DNA from 4 places in the Streptomyces sp. NPDC005761 genome. Region 2 is predicted to be linked to each of the others. Evidence: riboswitches for the same ligand, from Rfam matches in the RefSeq annotation. Region 2 holds a riboswitch; each other region holds the start of a gene.
What was found. A riboswitch is a leader RNA that binds a small molecule or an ion and turns the genes downstream of it on or off. The one in region 2 is predicted to bind thiamine pyrophosphate.
Positions count from the first base shown of each region.

Region 1 (3,349 bases), on a different contig from region 2:
TCGGCGGCATGCCCCAGCGCGCCGCCGCTCGCGTGCCGGCCGTGCCCGGGAAGCCGCAGCGGCTCATCGACCCGAACGCGCGGCCCTCGGGGCCCGCCTTCGGGTGCGATCCGTCACTGCCGTATGCGCGTCCGGGCCGTCATCGGGCCGCAGGCGCCGCCCCCGACGACGGCCCTCACCGTCGACGACCGCGAGTACCCCGGCGTGTCTGCGACACTGGAAGAACCATGCCTAAGCCCGGAGAACTCACTTTCGTCGCGCCCCGCGGAGCCAAGAAGCCGCCGCGGCACCTCGCCGACCTCACGCCCGCCGAGCGCAAGGAAGCAGTCGCCGCGATCGGCGAGAAGCCGTTCCGCGCGCAGCAGCTCTCGCAGCACTACTTCGCGCGGTACGCGCACGACCCGGCCGAGTGGACCAACATCCCGGCCGGGTCGCGGGGCAAGCTCGCCGAGGCGATGTTCCCCGACCTGATGTCCGTGGTGCGGCACATCAGCTGCGACGACGACACCACCCGCAAGACGCTGTGGAAGCTGCACGACGGGACGCTGGTCGAGTCCGTCCTGATGCGTTACCCCGAGCGGGTCACGATGTGCATCTCCTCGCAGGCCGGCTGCGGGATGAACTGTCCGTTCTGCGCCACCGGGCAGGCCGGTCTCGACCGGAACCTGTCCACCGCGGAGATCGTCCACCAGATCGTGGACGGCATGCGGGCCCTGCGCGACGGCGAGGTTCCGGGTGGGCCGGCACGGCTCTCCAACATCGTCTTCATGGGCATGGGTGAGCCGCTCGCCAACTACAACCGCGTGGTCGGCGCCATCCGCAGGCTGACCGACCCCGAGCCCGACGGGCTCGGGCTCTCGCAGCGAGGGATCACGGTCTCCACCGTGGGTCTCGTACCGGCGATGCTGCGCTTCGCGGACGAGGGCTTCAAGTGCCGTCTCGCCGTCTCGCTGCACGCCCCGGACGACGAGCTGCGCGACACGCTCGTGCCGGTGAACACCCGGTGGAAGGTGCGCGAGGTACTGGACGCAGCGTGGGAGTACGCGGAGAAGTCCGGTCGCCGCATCTCCATCGAGTACGCGCTGATCCGCGACATCAACGACCAGGCGTGGCGGGGCGACCGCCTCGGCCGGCTGCTCAAGGGCAAGCGGGTCCACGTCAACCTGATCCCGCTGAACCCGACCCCCGGGTCGAAGTGGACCGCCTCGCGGCCCGAGGACGAGAAGGCGTTCGTCGAGGCGATCGCCGCCCATGGCGTGCCGGTGACCGTCCGGGACACTCGGGGCCAGGAGATCGACGGAGCCTGCGGACAGCTGGCGGCAGCCGAGCGCTGAGGCCGGAACCGGCCGTGTAGCCTGGGCTTGAATTCAACTTCATATTCCGACAGGGGAGCGCCACAGCGCTGAGAGTGCGGCACCGAGGACAGGTTGGCCGCAGACCCTCTGAACCTCGCCCGGGTCATTCCGGGTAGGAAGTTCGGACCTTACTCAAGCTGTTGCGCCCTGCCCGCTTCCGGTTTCCCCCGGTGCGGGCAGGGCCGCGTCTCTTCCTGGTCACTCCAGGAGGAATCACATGAGCACCACCAAGAAGATCGCGGTGACGGCCGTCGCAGCCGCACTCGGTGCCACCGCGCTTGCCGGATGCGGGAGTTCCGACGACTCGTCGTCCGGTTCCGGAAGCACCGGCAGCACCGGCTCCAAGACCGTCACCCTCGTCAGCCACGACTCCTTCAACGCCTCCAAGGACGTACTGAAGGAGTTCACCCGGGAGACCGGCTACACGGTCAAGGTGCTGAAGAGCGGTGACGCGGGAGCGGCCCTCAACCAGGAGATCCTGACCAAGGGTTCGCCCCGCGGCGACGTGTTCTTCGGCGTCGACAACACCCTGCTCTCGCGCGCCCTCGACAACGGCCTGTTCACGCCGTACGAGGCCAAGGGCCTCGACCAGGTCGCGGCCGATGTCCAGCTGGACGCGGAGAAGCACCGGGTCACCCCGGTCGACACCGGCGACATCTGCATCAACTACGACAAGAAGTACTTCGCCGACAGGAAGCTGGCACCGCCGGAGACCTTCGACGACCTGGCGAAGCCCGCGTACAGGAATCTGCTCGTCACCGAGAACGCGGCAACCTCATCGCCCGGCCTCGGCTTCCTTCTCGGTACCGTCGCCACGTACGGCGAGGACGGCTACCAGGACTACTGGAAGAAGCTGAAGAGCAACGGCGTCAAGGTCGTCGACGGCTGGGAGCAGGCGTACAACGAGGAGTTCTCCGGCTCCGCGGGTGGCAAGAAGGCCAAGGCCGACCGTCCGCTCGTCGTCAGCTACGCCTCCAGCCCGCCCGTCGAGGTGCTGTACGCGGACCCGCAGCCGAAGACCGCCCCGACCGGCGTCGCCACCGGCACGTGCTTCCGCCAGATCGAGTTCGCCGGTCTCCTCGACGGGGCGAAGAACGAGGCGGGTGGCAAGGCCCTGCTGGACTTCCTGATCGGCAGGAAGTTCCAGGAGGACATGCCGCTCAACATGTTCGTCAGCCCGGTCACCAAGGGTGCGAAGGTGCCGGACCTCTTCACCGAGTTCGGTGCGACGGTCGACAAGCCGACGACCGTCGCCCCGGACGAGATCGCCAAGAACCGTGAGCAGTGGGTCCAGTCATGGTCCTCGCTCGTAGTGAAGTAGCGAAGACTCCCGTACGCGGACCGGGCGCGCGCGGGAAGGCCGCACGCGCCCGGTCGCTGCGCGGGGGCGCGGTACGGCTGGGGCTCATGGCCGTGCCCGTGGCGTTCTTCGCGCTGTTCTTCGCCTATCCCGTCGTCGCGATCGTGGGGCGCGGGCTCAGGGCCGAGGGCGTGTGGCAGTTCGGGCGGTTCGGCGAGGTGCTGAGCCGGCCGGACATCCAGGACGTCCTCCGGTTCACCCTCTGGCAGGCCCTCGCCTCGACCGCGTCGACCCTGCTGATCGCACTGCCGGGAGCGTACGTCTTCGCCCGGTTCGACTTCCCCGGCAAACAACTGCTGCGGGCGGTCGTCACCGTGCCGTTCGTGCTGCCCACCGTCGTCGTCGGCACCGCGTTCCTCGCACTGCTGGGCCGCGGCGGCTTCCTCGACGAGCTGTGGGGCGTTCGGCTGGACACCACGGTGTGGGCGATCCTGCTGGCCCATGTCTTCTTCAACTACGCGGTCGTCGTACGTACCGTCGGCGGACTCTGGGCGCAGCTCGACCCGCGGCAGGAGGAGGCGGCGCGGGTCCTCGGCGCGGGGCGTTTCGCCGCCTGGCGTCGCGTCACCCTCCCCGCGCTCGGCCCTGCCGTGGCCGCGGCGGCGCTGATGGTCTTCCTCTTCACCTTCACCTC
Region 1 covers NZ_JBEXXX010000013.1:101,771-105,119, reverse strand. Annotated here, with positions in the region: gene rlmN (23S rRNA (adenine(2503)-C(2))-methyltransferase RlmN) at 228-1,334, shown strand; TPP riboswitch at 1,376-1,492, shown strand; gene ABZ434_RS15335 (thiamine ABC transporter substrate-binding protein) at 1,573-2,676, shown strand; gene ABZ434_RS15330 (iron ABC transporter permease) at 2,763-3,349, shown strand, end outside.
Region 1: linked by a shared signal. The riboswitch ahead of ABZ434_RS15335 (thiamine ABC transporter substrate-binding protein) and the one ahead of ABZ434_RS31825 (cytosine permease) in region 2 are both predicted to bind thiamine pyrophosphate.

Region 2 (3,349 bases):
CTCTGCAACGGTGTCGACAAGCCGGACGCTTCGGCAACGAGAGAGGCCGGGCCTCAGTGGACGGCCGCGTCCGGAGCCGTGGCTTCCGCCACCTGCTCGCGCGTCCTGCGGAGCAGTCGCAGGGGCGCGTACACCACGAGCGCCACGAGGAACGCGACGTAGTAGGCGAGGTCCGCGCCGTGCAGCGCTGCGGCCACCGGCCCCACGTACAGGCTCGTGTCCATGAACGGCACCGCCGCACCGAAGGCCACGACGAATGCCGTGAGGGCGGGCCACCACGGCTGCGGGCGGGCGCTCTCGACAGCCGGATCGAACGGAGCGCCTCCCCTGTCCGCGGCGCGTGCGAACCAGTCGACGGCCACCACCGCCACGAAGCCCGGGATCCAGTAGCCGACGAACAGCAGGACGTTCTGAAAACGGGCCGTGGTGTCCGCGGCGTGCATCCACAGCACCAGGGGGAAGCCGAGTACGGCAGACAGAGCCGCCGCCGACGGGCGTGGGATGGGCACCCCGACCGTCTGGAGGGCCAGTGAGCCGCTGTAGTCGTTCATCGCATTGCTGCACAGCGCGGCCAGCGCGACGGCCAGCAGTCCGAACGCGCCGAGCGCGCCGCCCCCCAGCAGTTCGTCGACACCCCTCGCGGTCTGGTCGGTGAAGGCCGAGGCCCCCCACAGCCCGAGCGCCTGCACTGCCACGAAGGAGACCGAAATGCCGAGAAGCGTGTACCAGAACATGCGAGGGCGGGAGGCGGACCGCGGCAGGTACCGGCTGAAGTCGCTGGCGTACGGGGCCCAGGAAAGGGACAGGCTGAGAGCGATGGTGCTGGTGAGCACGAACGCGCCGGCGCGGTCGGCGCCGTGGACCGACCCGGTGGCGGTGGGGTGGACGCCGTCGAGGAGCTTGAGGGTCAGCACGACGAAGGCCGCGGCCAGCACGAAGGTCATGATCTTCTGCAGTCGGTGTATCGCCTCGTAGCCGAGCACACCGAGAACGCCTTGCCCCACCATCATGACGAGTACGCCCAGCCAGAACGGCCAGCCGCACAATCGAGCCAGCGCGTCCCCGCCGAAGAGGCCGATGAGCGCGTCCCACGCGACCGACGACAGCCACTGGAGCACACCCGGCACCGCGACTGCCCGGCCGAAAGCGAGCCGGGCCAGCGCCAGTTGTCCCGTTCCCGTGAGGCTGCCCCAGGTCCCGAGGTACGCGGTGGGTACGGCGCCCAGGAGGGTGCCGAGCACCACGGCCACCAGTGCGGTGGTGAAGTCCAGCCCGAGGACGATGCCGATCGTGCCGGTGAAGACGCCCGTCATCGTGAGGTTGGGGGCGAACCACACGGTGAACAGCCGTCCGGGTCCGCCGTAACGCTGCGCTGCGGGGACCGGGGCGATCCCGCGGGTCTCGATGCGCAGATCGCCGGCGGTGGGTGTCCGCCCGTCGAATACGGACGGGGGCGCGGCGCCCGCCGGTCCGTTCGGCGCAGGTGGAAATGACATGTATGACATCCCTCCGCCAGTGCTAACTGGTTCAGGTTCGACGGGTGTGATCTCAGCCCCGCTGGTCGGGGCACCCCGTGTCGGATTGCGTCGGCAAGGCTAACCCACGCGTTCGGGCCCGGCCGACAGGGCTCCGACCGGGCGTCGGCAGACCCGCTTCCGGGCTCGTGCGGCTCGGTCAGCAAGGTGTGTGCGTTCGCGAGTTGGCCCGGTGACGAGCGCCCGTCCGGGCCGGGCACGCGGCCCGGTCCGGGGCGCCGGCGACGCGGCGCCCCGTCCGGGCCGGTCAGCCCGTGGGCGTGGTCGGACCACCCGGTGGCACCTGCATTTCCACGGTGGAGATGACCCGGACGACGGACGGGTCGCGGGGGGCCGAACCGAACCCGAAGGTGACCGGCGGGTCTACGGGGGCGAGCTCGCCGAGATGCCTCCCTCCCAAGGTCGCGGTCGCTGCCCGGACACGGTGCAGGTCCCGGGCCCCGTACCACTCGCGACGGTCCGGGCCCGCGCTGCCCAGCGTGCGGACGCCCGGCAGCAGACGGGCGGGTACGTCGCAGACGGCGGCCCAGGTGCGGCTGCGGGCCAAGGGGGCGGGAACTGCGCACAGCAGTCGGCCCAGGACGGTCCGGGAACCGGTGACGAGGTCCAGCACGAGCGGCCCCGCCGTGACGTACCAACGGGCGGCGTCACGCCTGACCTCCACCGGCACCACCTCCACCCGTTCGAACCTGTAGGTGTCCGCGACGAATTCGGCGACCTGGCGGGAGGGGGCGAGCAGCCGGCGCTCGCCGTCCGGCTGCTCGATCATGACGTCGCTGAACGCCCCGAACGGGGACCGCGACCAGTGCCCCCATACGATCCGCGTCCCCGAGGCCGTCCCGACGGCTCCGATCCATCCGTCGAAGTGCCAACGCTCCTGTGCCATGGCCGACAGTCTGTCCTGCCCGGCCCCGGCCGAGCGGTACCGCCGCTCGCGCGTTCACGTACGAGGCGGCGGATCGTGCGAGCTGGCGCTCGGCGCGGCCCCGGAGGAAGGCGCACCTAACGCCCTCGTGCATGACACGAGGTCGTTGGCTCTTTTCGGGCGGCCGTACGTCACTCACCGCTCCGGAGCTGCCTCGTTCAACTCGGGTTCCAGGCCCTCGGCCATCGCGGTCCGGCGACGGCCGGTGTCGACGCGCCACGCTTCGAAGGCCCAGGCGGTCGACGCCACCACGGCGAGGCCGAGGAGCCAGCCGCCGACCACATCGCTGAACCAGTGCACGCCGAGCGCGACCCGTGTGAATCCCACGCCCAGCACCGAGAGCACCGACACGCTCCAGCAGAGCTTTCTGCGCCAGCCGCGGGGCACCAGCGGCAACAGCGCGAGCATCAGGACGGCGAACGACGTGGTGGCGGTCATCGCGTGACCGGAGGGGAACGAGAAGCCCGGTGCCTGCGCCACCGGGTCCGTCAGGGAGGGCCTGGCCCGCTCGACCACGACCTTGACGAGGAGTCCGGTCAGCGCACCGGCCACCGCTGTCACGCCGGACCATGCCGCCAGCCGCCAGGCGCGGCGCCAGAGCAGCCACGCCGTCAGCAGGGCGACCGCGCAGCGGAGCGTCGCCGGGTCCCAGACCCAGTCGGACAGGAAACGGAGCGTGCTCGTCCACGCAGGGTGTGCGAGCGCGGTCTCGTGCAGCCGGCGTGCCGCACCCGCGTCCACGACGCGCAGTGGGCGCCAACGGCCCTCGACGAGGACGAGCAGAAGGGCGAAGGGCACCGCGGAGAGCGCGGCGACGGCGACGGCACCGAGCAGCCGCACACCGAATCTGCGGTCGGCCTCCCCGGCATCGCGCCGACGACGGAGCATT
Region 2 covers NZ_JBEXXX010000052.1:112-3,460, forward strand. Annotated here, with positions in the region: gene ABZ434_RS31825 (cytosine permease) at 54-1,496, opposite strand; TPP riboswitch at 1,488-1,584, opposite strand; gene ABZ434_RS31830 (hypothetical protein) at 1,783-2,421, opposite strand; gene ABZ434_RS31835 (phosphatase PAP2 family protein) at 2,596-3,348, opposite strand.

Region 3 (3,349 bases), on a different contig from region 2:
GCGTGGACATGGTGCGGTTCCCCCCGGGGAAGGCGACGACGGTCGGTCGGTGGTGCGGGGTCGCGGGCCGCGTCGAGCGGCCCGCGACCCGGTGCGGCTGTGGGTCAGACGGCGAGCGCCTGGGCGCGGCGCTTCACCTCCGTGCCGCGATTCTCACTCAGCGCCTGCGCGGGCGTGCCCGGCAGGCTCGGGTCGGGGGTGAAGAGCCATTCCAGCATCTCCGCGTCGGAGTAGCCGTCGTCCCTCAGGAGCGTCAGGGTCCCCGAAAGGCCCTTGACCACCTTGTCGCCGTCGATGAAGGCGGCAGGCACCTGGAGCGCCCGGTTCTCACCACGTCGTACGGCGATGAGCTGGCCCTCCTTCACCAGCTGGCGCACACGCGTCACCTGGACATCGAACATTTCGGCGATGTCGGGGAGGTGGAGCCAGGCAGGGACGAGAGCATCGATCTTTGCGTCAATCTCGGTCACGGGGACAAGCGTGCCATCCCGGACCGACAGTCGGTACCCGGGCCGACCGTCCGAGGGCCGGCCGGGCCGTCAGAGCGTGGCCGATTTCAGGGGCACGGAGGGGTCCGCGACCCGGTCGGGGGCGAGTTCCACCCCCGATTCGACGAGTTTGCGGCCCTGCGCGAGATCGCGCGGACGGCCGACCGCCAGTACGGCGACGAGCACGCCGCCGCGCAGCCAGCACACCGTCCAGCTCGGTCCGGACGGATCACCTCGCCACACCAGGGTGTCGGCCTCCGTGTGGTGTCCCGCGTACTGGACGAAGCGGCCGAACTGCTCGGACCAGAAGTAGGGCACGGGGTCGTAGACCGGGAGGGGCCCCTCGCCCTGCGGAGCGGTGACGGCGGCTGCGACGGTCCGGGGGCCCTGGAGGGCGTTGTCCCAGTGGTGGACGAGCAGCCGCTCGCCGTAGCGGGCCGAGGGGAAGGAGGCGCAGTCGCCGACCGCGTACACATCGGGGAGTGAGGTGCGCAGCGACGCGTCGGCGGTCACCGACCGGTCCGGGCCCCTCTCGATCCCCGATCCGGCGAGCCAGCCGGTCGCGGGCCGGGCACCGACGCCCACGACGACCGCGTCCGCCGGGAGCACGCGGCCGTCGGCCAGGACCACGCGACCGGGTTCGATGCGGGCGACCCGGGCGCCGGTGAGAAGTGCGGCGCCGCTCTCGGCGTACCAGCCGGCCATGGGGGCCGTCACCTCGGCGGGCAGTGCGCCGGCGAGCGGGCGGTCGGCGGCCTCGACGACGGTGACCGCGCAGCCGGCCGCGCGGGCGGCGGTCGCGAACTCGGCGCCGATCCAGCCCGCGCCGACGACCACGACGTCGTGCTGTCGTTCGAGGACCGGCCGCAGCCGGGCGGCGTCGTCGAGCGTGCGCAGGAGGTGGACCCCGGGGACGCCCTCGGATCCGGGCAGCACCAGAGGCTCGGCGCCGGTGGCGATGACCAGGACGTCGTAGGGGACGGGCCCCTCCGGGGTGTCCAGTTCGTGGTCGGCCGCGCGCAGTGCGGTCACGTCGAGGCCGAGTCTCAGGGTGATGTCCAGGGCCTCGAAGTCGATGTCGAAGGCCGAGCCCTCGGCCTTGCCGAGGAGGACGGCTTTCGACAGCGGGGGCCGGTCGTACGGCTGGTGCGGTTCGGCGCCGATCAGCGTGACGGGGCCGGTGAAGCCCTGTTCGCGCAGGGCCACGGCGGTCTGCACGCCTGCCATGCCCGCTCCGGCGATCACGACGCGGCGGCTCGGCCGCGAATCTGTCTGCTGCTGTCCGGTCTGCTCGTCCACCCGCCCACCTTAAACACCTGACGCATCGTCAGTAAGTCGGACGGCCGCTCACCGCCGCCGGATCGCCGCGCCCGGCGCTCGGGCCGACGGCCTCGGCGGCTCCCCTTGCCGGGGGCGCGGGGCAGGGGATTAGGGTGGCCGTGCACATCACTCGCGGGAGCCCGGACGCACCGGGCTGAGAGGGAGGCTGGACGGCCTTCGACCGTACGAACCTGATCCGGGTCATGCCGGCGAAGGGAGGGGCTGGACGCCCATGCGCACGCATCGTACGAACGGGTCCGACGTCCTGGTCATCGGGGGCGGCATCATCGGACTGGTCACCGCCTGGCGGGCCGCTCAGCGCGGTCTGGCCACCGCGGTCGTCGATCCCGCACCCGGCGGCGGCGCCGCCCAGGTCGCGGCCGGGATGCTGGCAGCCGTCACCGAACTCCATTACGGCGAAGAGATGCTGCTCGGCCTCAACGTCGCTTCCGCCGCACGCTATCCGGCGTTCGCGGCAGAGCTGGAGGCGGCGAGCGGACAGGACATCGGCTTCCGTGCCTGCGGCACCCTGGCCGTCGCGCTCGACGCCGACGACCGCGCCCATCTGCGCGATCTCCACGCCCTGCAACGCCGCTCGGGGCTGGAGTCGGAGTGGCTCACCGGCCGTGAGTGCCGTCGCCTGGAGCCCATGCTGGCCCCTGGCGTACGCGGAGGGCTGCGGGTCGACGGCGACCACCAGGTCGACCCGCGACGGCTGGCCGCCGCGCTGGTGACGGCGTGCGAACGGGCCGGGGTTGTCTTCCACCGCCAGCGGGCCGAGCGGCTCTCGGTCACGGGCGGCCGGGCCGCCGGAGCCGTACTGGCCGACGGTACGCAGCCGGCGGCCGATCAGGTCGTCCTCGCCGCGGGCAGCCTCAGCGGCCGGCTCGCGGGGGTGCCGGATCACGTCCTGCCCCCGGTGCGCCCGGTGAAGGGCCAGGTACTGCGCCTGACCGTGCCCACCGCGTACGCCCCCTTCCTCTCCCGCACCGTGCGGGCCGTCGTCCGGGGCAGCCACGTCTATCTCGTGCCGCGCGAGAACGGCGAACTGGTCATCGGCGCCACCAGTGAGGAGATGGGCTGGGACACCACGGTCACGGCCGGCGGTGTGTACGAGCTGCTGCGCGACGCGCACGAGCTGGTGCCCGGCATCACGGAGCTGCCGCTCACCGAGACCCTCGCCGGCCTGCGCCCCGCCTCCCCCGACAACGCCCCGCTGCTCGGCCGCACCGCGCTGCCCGGCCTCCGTCTCGCCACCGGCCACCATCGCAACGGGGTGCTGCTCACCCCCGTCACCGGGGACGCCATGGCAGAGCTGCTGGCCGGCGGCGAGCTGCCCGAGGTGGCGCGCCCGTTCTCCCCCGGCCGTTTCTCACCCGCCGCCCCCGTACGTCAGGAGCAGCCCGCATGACCGAGTCCGCCCCCCTCTCCGAGCCCATGGCCGTCTCCGTGAACGGCGAGACCGTCGCCGTCGCGCCCGGCACCACCCTGGAGGCCCTGGTCGCCTCGCTGACCGGTGCGTCCTCGGGCGTCGCGGCCGC
Region 3 covers NZ_JBEXXX010000004.1:36,491-39,839, reverse strand. Annotated here, with positions in the region: gene thiE (thiamine phosphate synthase) at 1-10, opposite strand, end outside; gene ABZ434_RS05515 (Rv2175c family DNA-binding protein) at 105-470, opposite strand; gene ABZ434_RS05510 (FAD-dependent oxidoreductase) at 540-1,715, opposite strand; TPP riboswitch at 1,931-2,043, shown strand; gene thiO (glycine oxidase ThiO) at 2,041-3,219, shown strand; gene thiS (sulfur carrier protein ThiS) at 3,216-3,349, shown strand, end outside.
Region 3: linked by a shared signal. The riboswitch ahead of thiO (glycine oxidase ThiO) and the one ahead of ABZ434_RS31825 (cytosine permease) in region 2 are both predicted to bind thiamine pyrophosphate.

Region 4 (3,349 bases), on a different contig from region 2:
TGTACACATCGGGCCGACCGAGCCCGAAGGGCTGTCCGACGTCCACATCCGGCTCCAGGTGGGGGCCGACCGTGCACTCTTCCGGGCCGGTACGGCACCCCTCGTGGCCTTCCTCGACCGGACGGACAAGCTCGTGCCGCTGGGGCAGGAGTGCACGCTGGGTGACTTCGAAGGCAATCTGGAAGAGGCTCTGGGGCGAATTCTGGCCGAGGAGCAGAACGCCGGCTGACGAAGCCCGTGTCCGTGGCCTGCATGCCGGTCGAACAGCACACCTGCCGAACGGGTGAATCGCTCTCCGTGTCCGGGCGCTCAGGACTTCACCCGACGACGGCGCCCCCTGCCACTGCGCACGGGTGCGGGAATTCCGGAATTCGCGGTGAGCCTGGAGCGGTCGGCGGAGACGACCAGCGCCGCGAGCGCGGTGGTCACCGGCACCGAGGCGACCAGCCCGATCGAGCCGATCAGTGTGCGCACGATCTCCTCCGCCACCAGTTCGCTGTTGGCCACCGTCCCCATGCTGCTCTGGGCGATCGAGAACAGCAGCAACAACGGAAGCGCGGCGCCCGCATAGGCGAGCACCAGGGTGTTGACCACCGAGGCGATGTGGTCGCGCCCGATCCTGATCCCTGCCCGGTAGAGATCCTTCGCACTCATCGTCGGGTCCGCCTGGTGCAGTTCCCAGACCGCGGAGGTCTGGGTGACCGTCACATCGTCGAGCACCCCGAGGGAACCGATGATGACGCCGGCCAGGAGCAGCCCGCTCATGTCGATGTGCGGATACAGGCCGTGGATGAGGCCGGTGTTGTCGTCGGTGTTCCCGCTCAGGCTCGCCCATCCGATGAAGAGCGAGCCGAGCAGCCCGATCAGCAGCAGTGAGATCAGGGTGCCGATGACGGCGACAGAGGTGCGGGCCGTCAGTCCGTGGCAGATGTAGAGCGCGATGAGCATGATGGCGCCGGCTCCGACGACGGCCACAACCAGCGGGTTCGAGCCCTGCAGGATGGCCGGAAGGATGAAGAGGGTCAGTACGGCGAACGACAGGGCGAGCGCCACCAGCGCCATGACCCCGCGCATCCTGCCCACGGCGACCACCACCAGCGCGAAGATCCCGGCCAGCAGAAGCAACGGGAACTTCCGGTTCACATCGGTCACCGAGTACTGGAGGTCATGGGGCGCGTCGGGGGCGTACGCGACGACCACACCCTGACCCTCTCGCAGTTGCCGGGGCGCGTCAGGCTGGACGACCTCGATGAATGTGCGGCCCTTGTCCTGCCCGCTGGTGATCTCGACGGCGGCCTTCTCGCAGAGGGCGGCCCCGTCGTCCCTCTCGGCCCGCTCGCCGGTGGGCGGCGGGGTCTCGCCGCTGACGGGCAACTGGGAGGCGTTCACGTCCTTGCAGTCGATCTTGTCGATGTTCACCACCTTGCCCTGCTGGGTCTGCCGGTCGAAGCCGACACCTGTGCGCTCGTGCGCGGGCGCACCACCGGGCCAGAGGACCACGAGCCCGACGACGACCGCTGCTGCGAACGGGATCAGGACCGCAGCGATCACTTTGCGCAGATGGCTGGAGACGGGCGCGGCCGGGCCGTGGCTGTGGGAGTGCGTGTGCTGATGGCCCTGTGGTTCGGGCCCGCTATGAGGGGACGTCACCGGCCGATCATCGCAAGAAGAGAAGGGGCCCTCTGGCCAGCTCGCCAGGAGTGGCGCTAGCGTGGTGGCACCTTTGCACACGCGGGAGCTCGGAGCACCGGGCTGAGAGGGCGCTGATCTCCGTACGTCCGTACGGGACACGCTGCGCCGACCGCCGAACCTGTTACCGGGTAATGCCGGCGTAGGGAGTAGGTCTCATGACCACATCGGATGCACGCACGCCTGCCTCCAACCAGAGCGACGAGGCCGGGAAGTCCATCGGCTGGCACAAGGGATACGTCCAGGGCTCCCGCCCGGACCTCCGTGTGCCGGTACGTCAGGTGCACCTCACCAACGGCAAGGACGTGACGCTGTACGACACGTCGGGGCCGTACACCGATCCTTCTGCCGAGACCGACGTCCGCCGGGGGCTGGCACCTCTGCGGGAGAACTGGATCATCGCCCGCGGCGACACCGAGGAGTACACGGGGCGCCCCGGACGCCCCGAGGACGACGGGCTCAAGCACACCTCTCCGCGCGGAGGGCTGCGCAACCTGGACGCCGTCTTCCCCGGCCGTCCCCGCCAGCCGCGGCGCAGCCGGGACGGCCGTCCCGTCACCCAGCTCGCGTACGCCCGGCGGGGCGAGGTCACCCCGGAGATGGAGTACGTCGCGATCAGGGAGAACGTCGAGCCCGAGGTCGTCCGCGAGGAGATCGCGGCCGGCCGTGCGGTGCTGCCGGTCAACGTGAACCACCCGGAGATCGAGCCGATGATCATCGGCAAGCGGTTCCTGGTGAAGGTGAACGCCAACATCGGCAACTCCGCGGTCTCGTCCTCCATCGAGGAGGAGGTGGACAAGATGACCTGGGCGACCAAGTGGGGCGCCGACACGGTCATGGACCTTTCCACCGGCCGCAACATCCACACCACCCGTGAGTGGGTTCTTCGCAACTCCCCCGTGCCGATCGGCACGGTGCCGCTCTACCAGGCACTGGAGAAGGTCGACGGCAGGGCGGAGGAACTGACCTGGGAGATCTACAGGGACACCGTCATCGAGCAGGCCGAGCAGGGCGTCGACTACATGACGGTGCACGCCGGCGTGCGCCTGCCGTACGTACCGCTGACGGCCCGCCGCAAGACCGGCATCGTGTCCCGGGGCGGCTCGATCATGGCCGCTTGGTGTCTCGCGCACCACAAGGAGTCGTTCCTCTACGAGAACTTCGAGGAGCTCTGCGAGATTCTCGCCTCGTACGACGTGACGTACTCCCTCGGCGACGGCCTGCGGCCCGGCTCGATCGCGGATGCCAACGACGAGGCCCAGTTCGCGGAGCTGCGGACGCTCGGTGAACTGAACACGGTCGCCAAGAGGTTCGGGGTCCAGACCATGATCGAGGGGCCGGGCCACGTCCCGATGCACAAGATCAAGGAGAACATCGACCTCCAGCAGGAGATCTGCGAGGAGGCCCCGTTCTACACGCTCGGCCCGCTGACGACCGATGTGGCGCCCGCGTACGACCACATCACCTCGGGCATCGGAGCCGCGATGATCGCTTGGTGGGGGACGGCGATGCTCTGCTACGTGACGCCCAAGGAGCACCTCGGTCTGCCCAACCGGGACGACGTGAAGACCGGGGTCATCACCTACAAGATCGCGGCGCACGCGGCGGACCTCGCCAAGGGGCACCCGGGTGCGCAGGTCTGGGACGACGCGCTGTCGGA
Region 4 covers NZ_JBEXXX010000002.1:154,210-157,558, forward strand. Annotated here, with positions in the region: gene ABZ434_RS02850 (SsgA family sporulation/cell division regulator) at 1-229, shown strand, start outside; gene ABZ434_RS02855 (YibE/F family protein) at 310-1,650, opposite strand; TPP riboswitch at 1,722-1,855, shown strand; gene thiC (phosphomethylpyrimidine synthase ThiC) at 1,848-3,349, shown strand, end outside.
Region 4: linked by a shared signal. The riboswitch ahead of thiC (phosphomethylpyrimidine synthase ThiC) and the one ahead of ABZ434_RS31825 (cytosine permease) in region 2 are both predicted to bind thiamine pyrophosphate.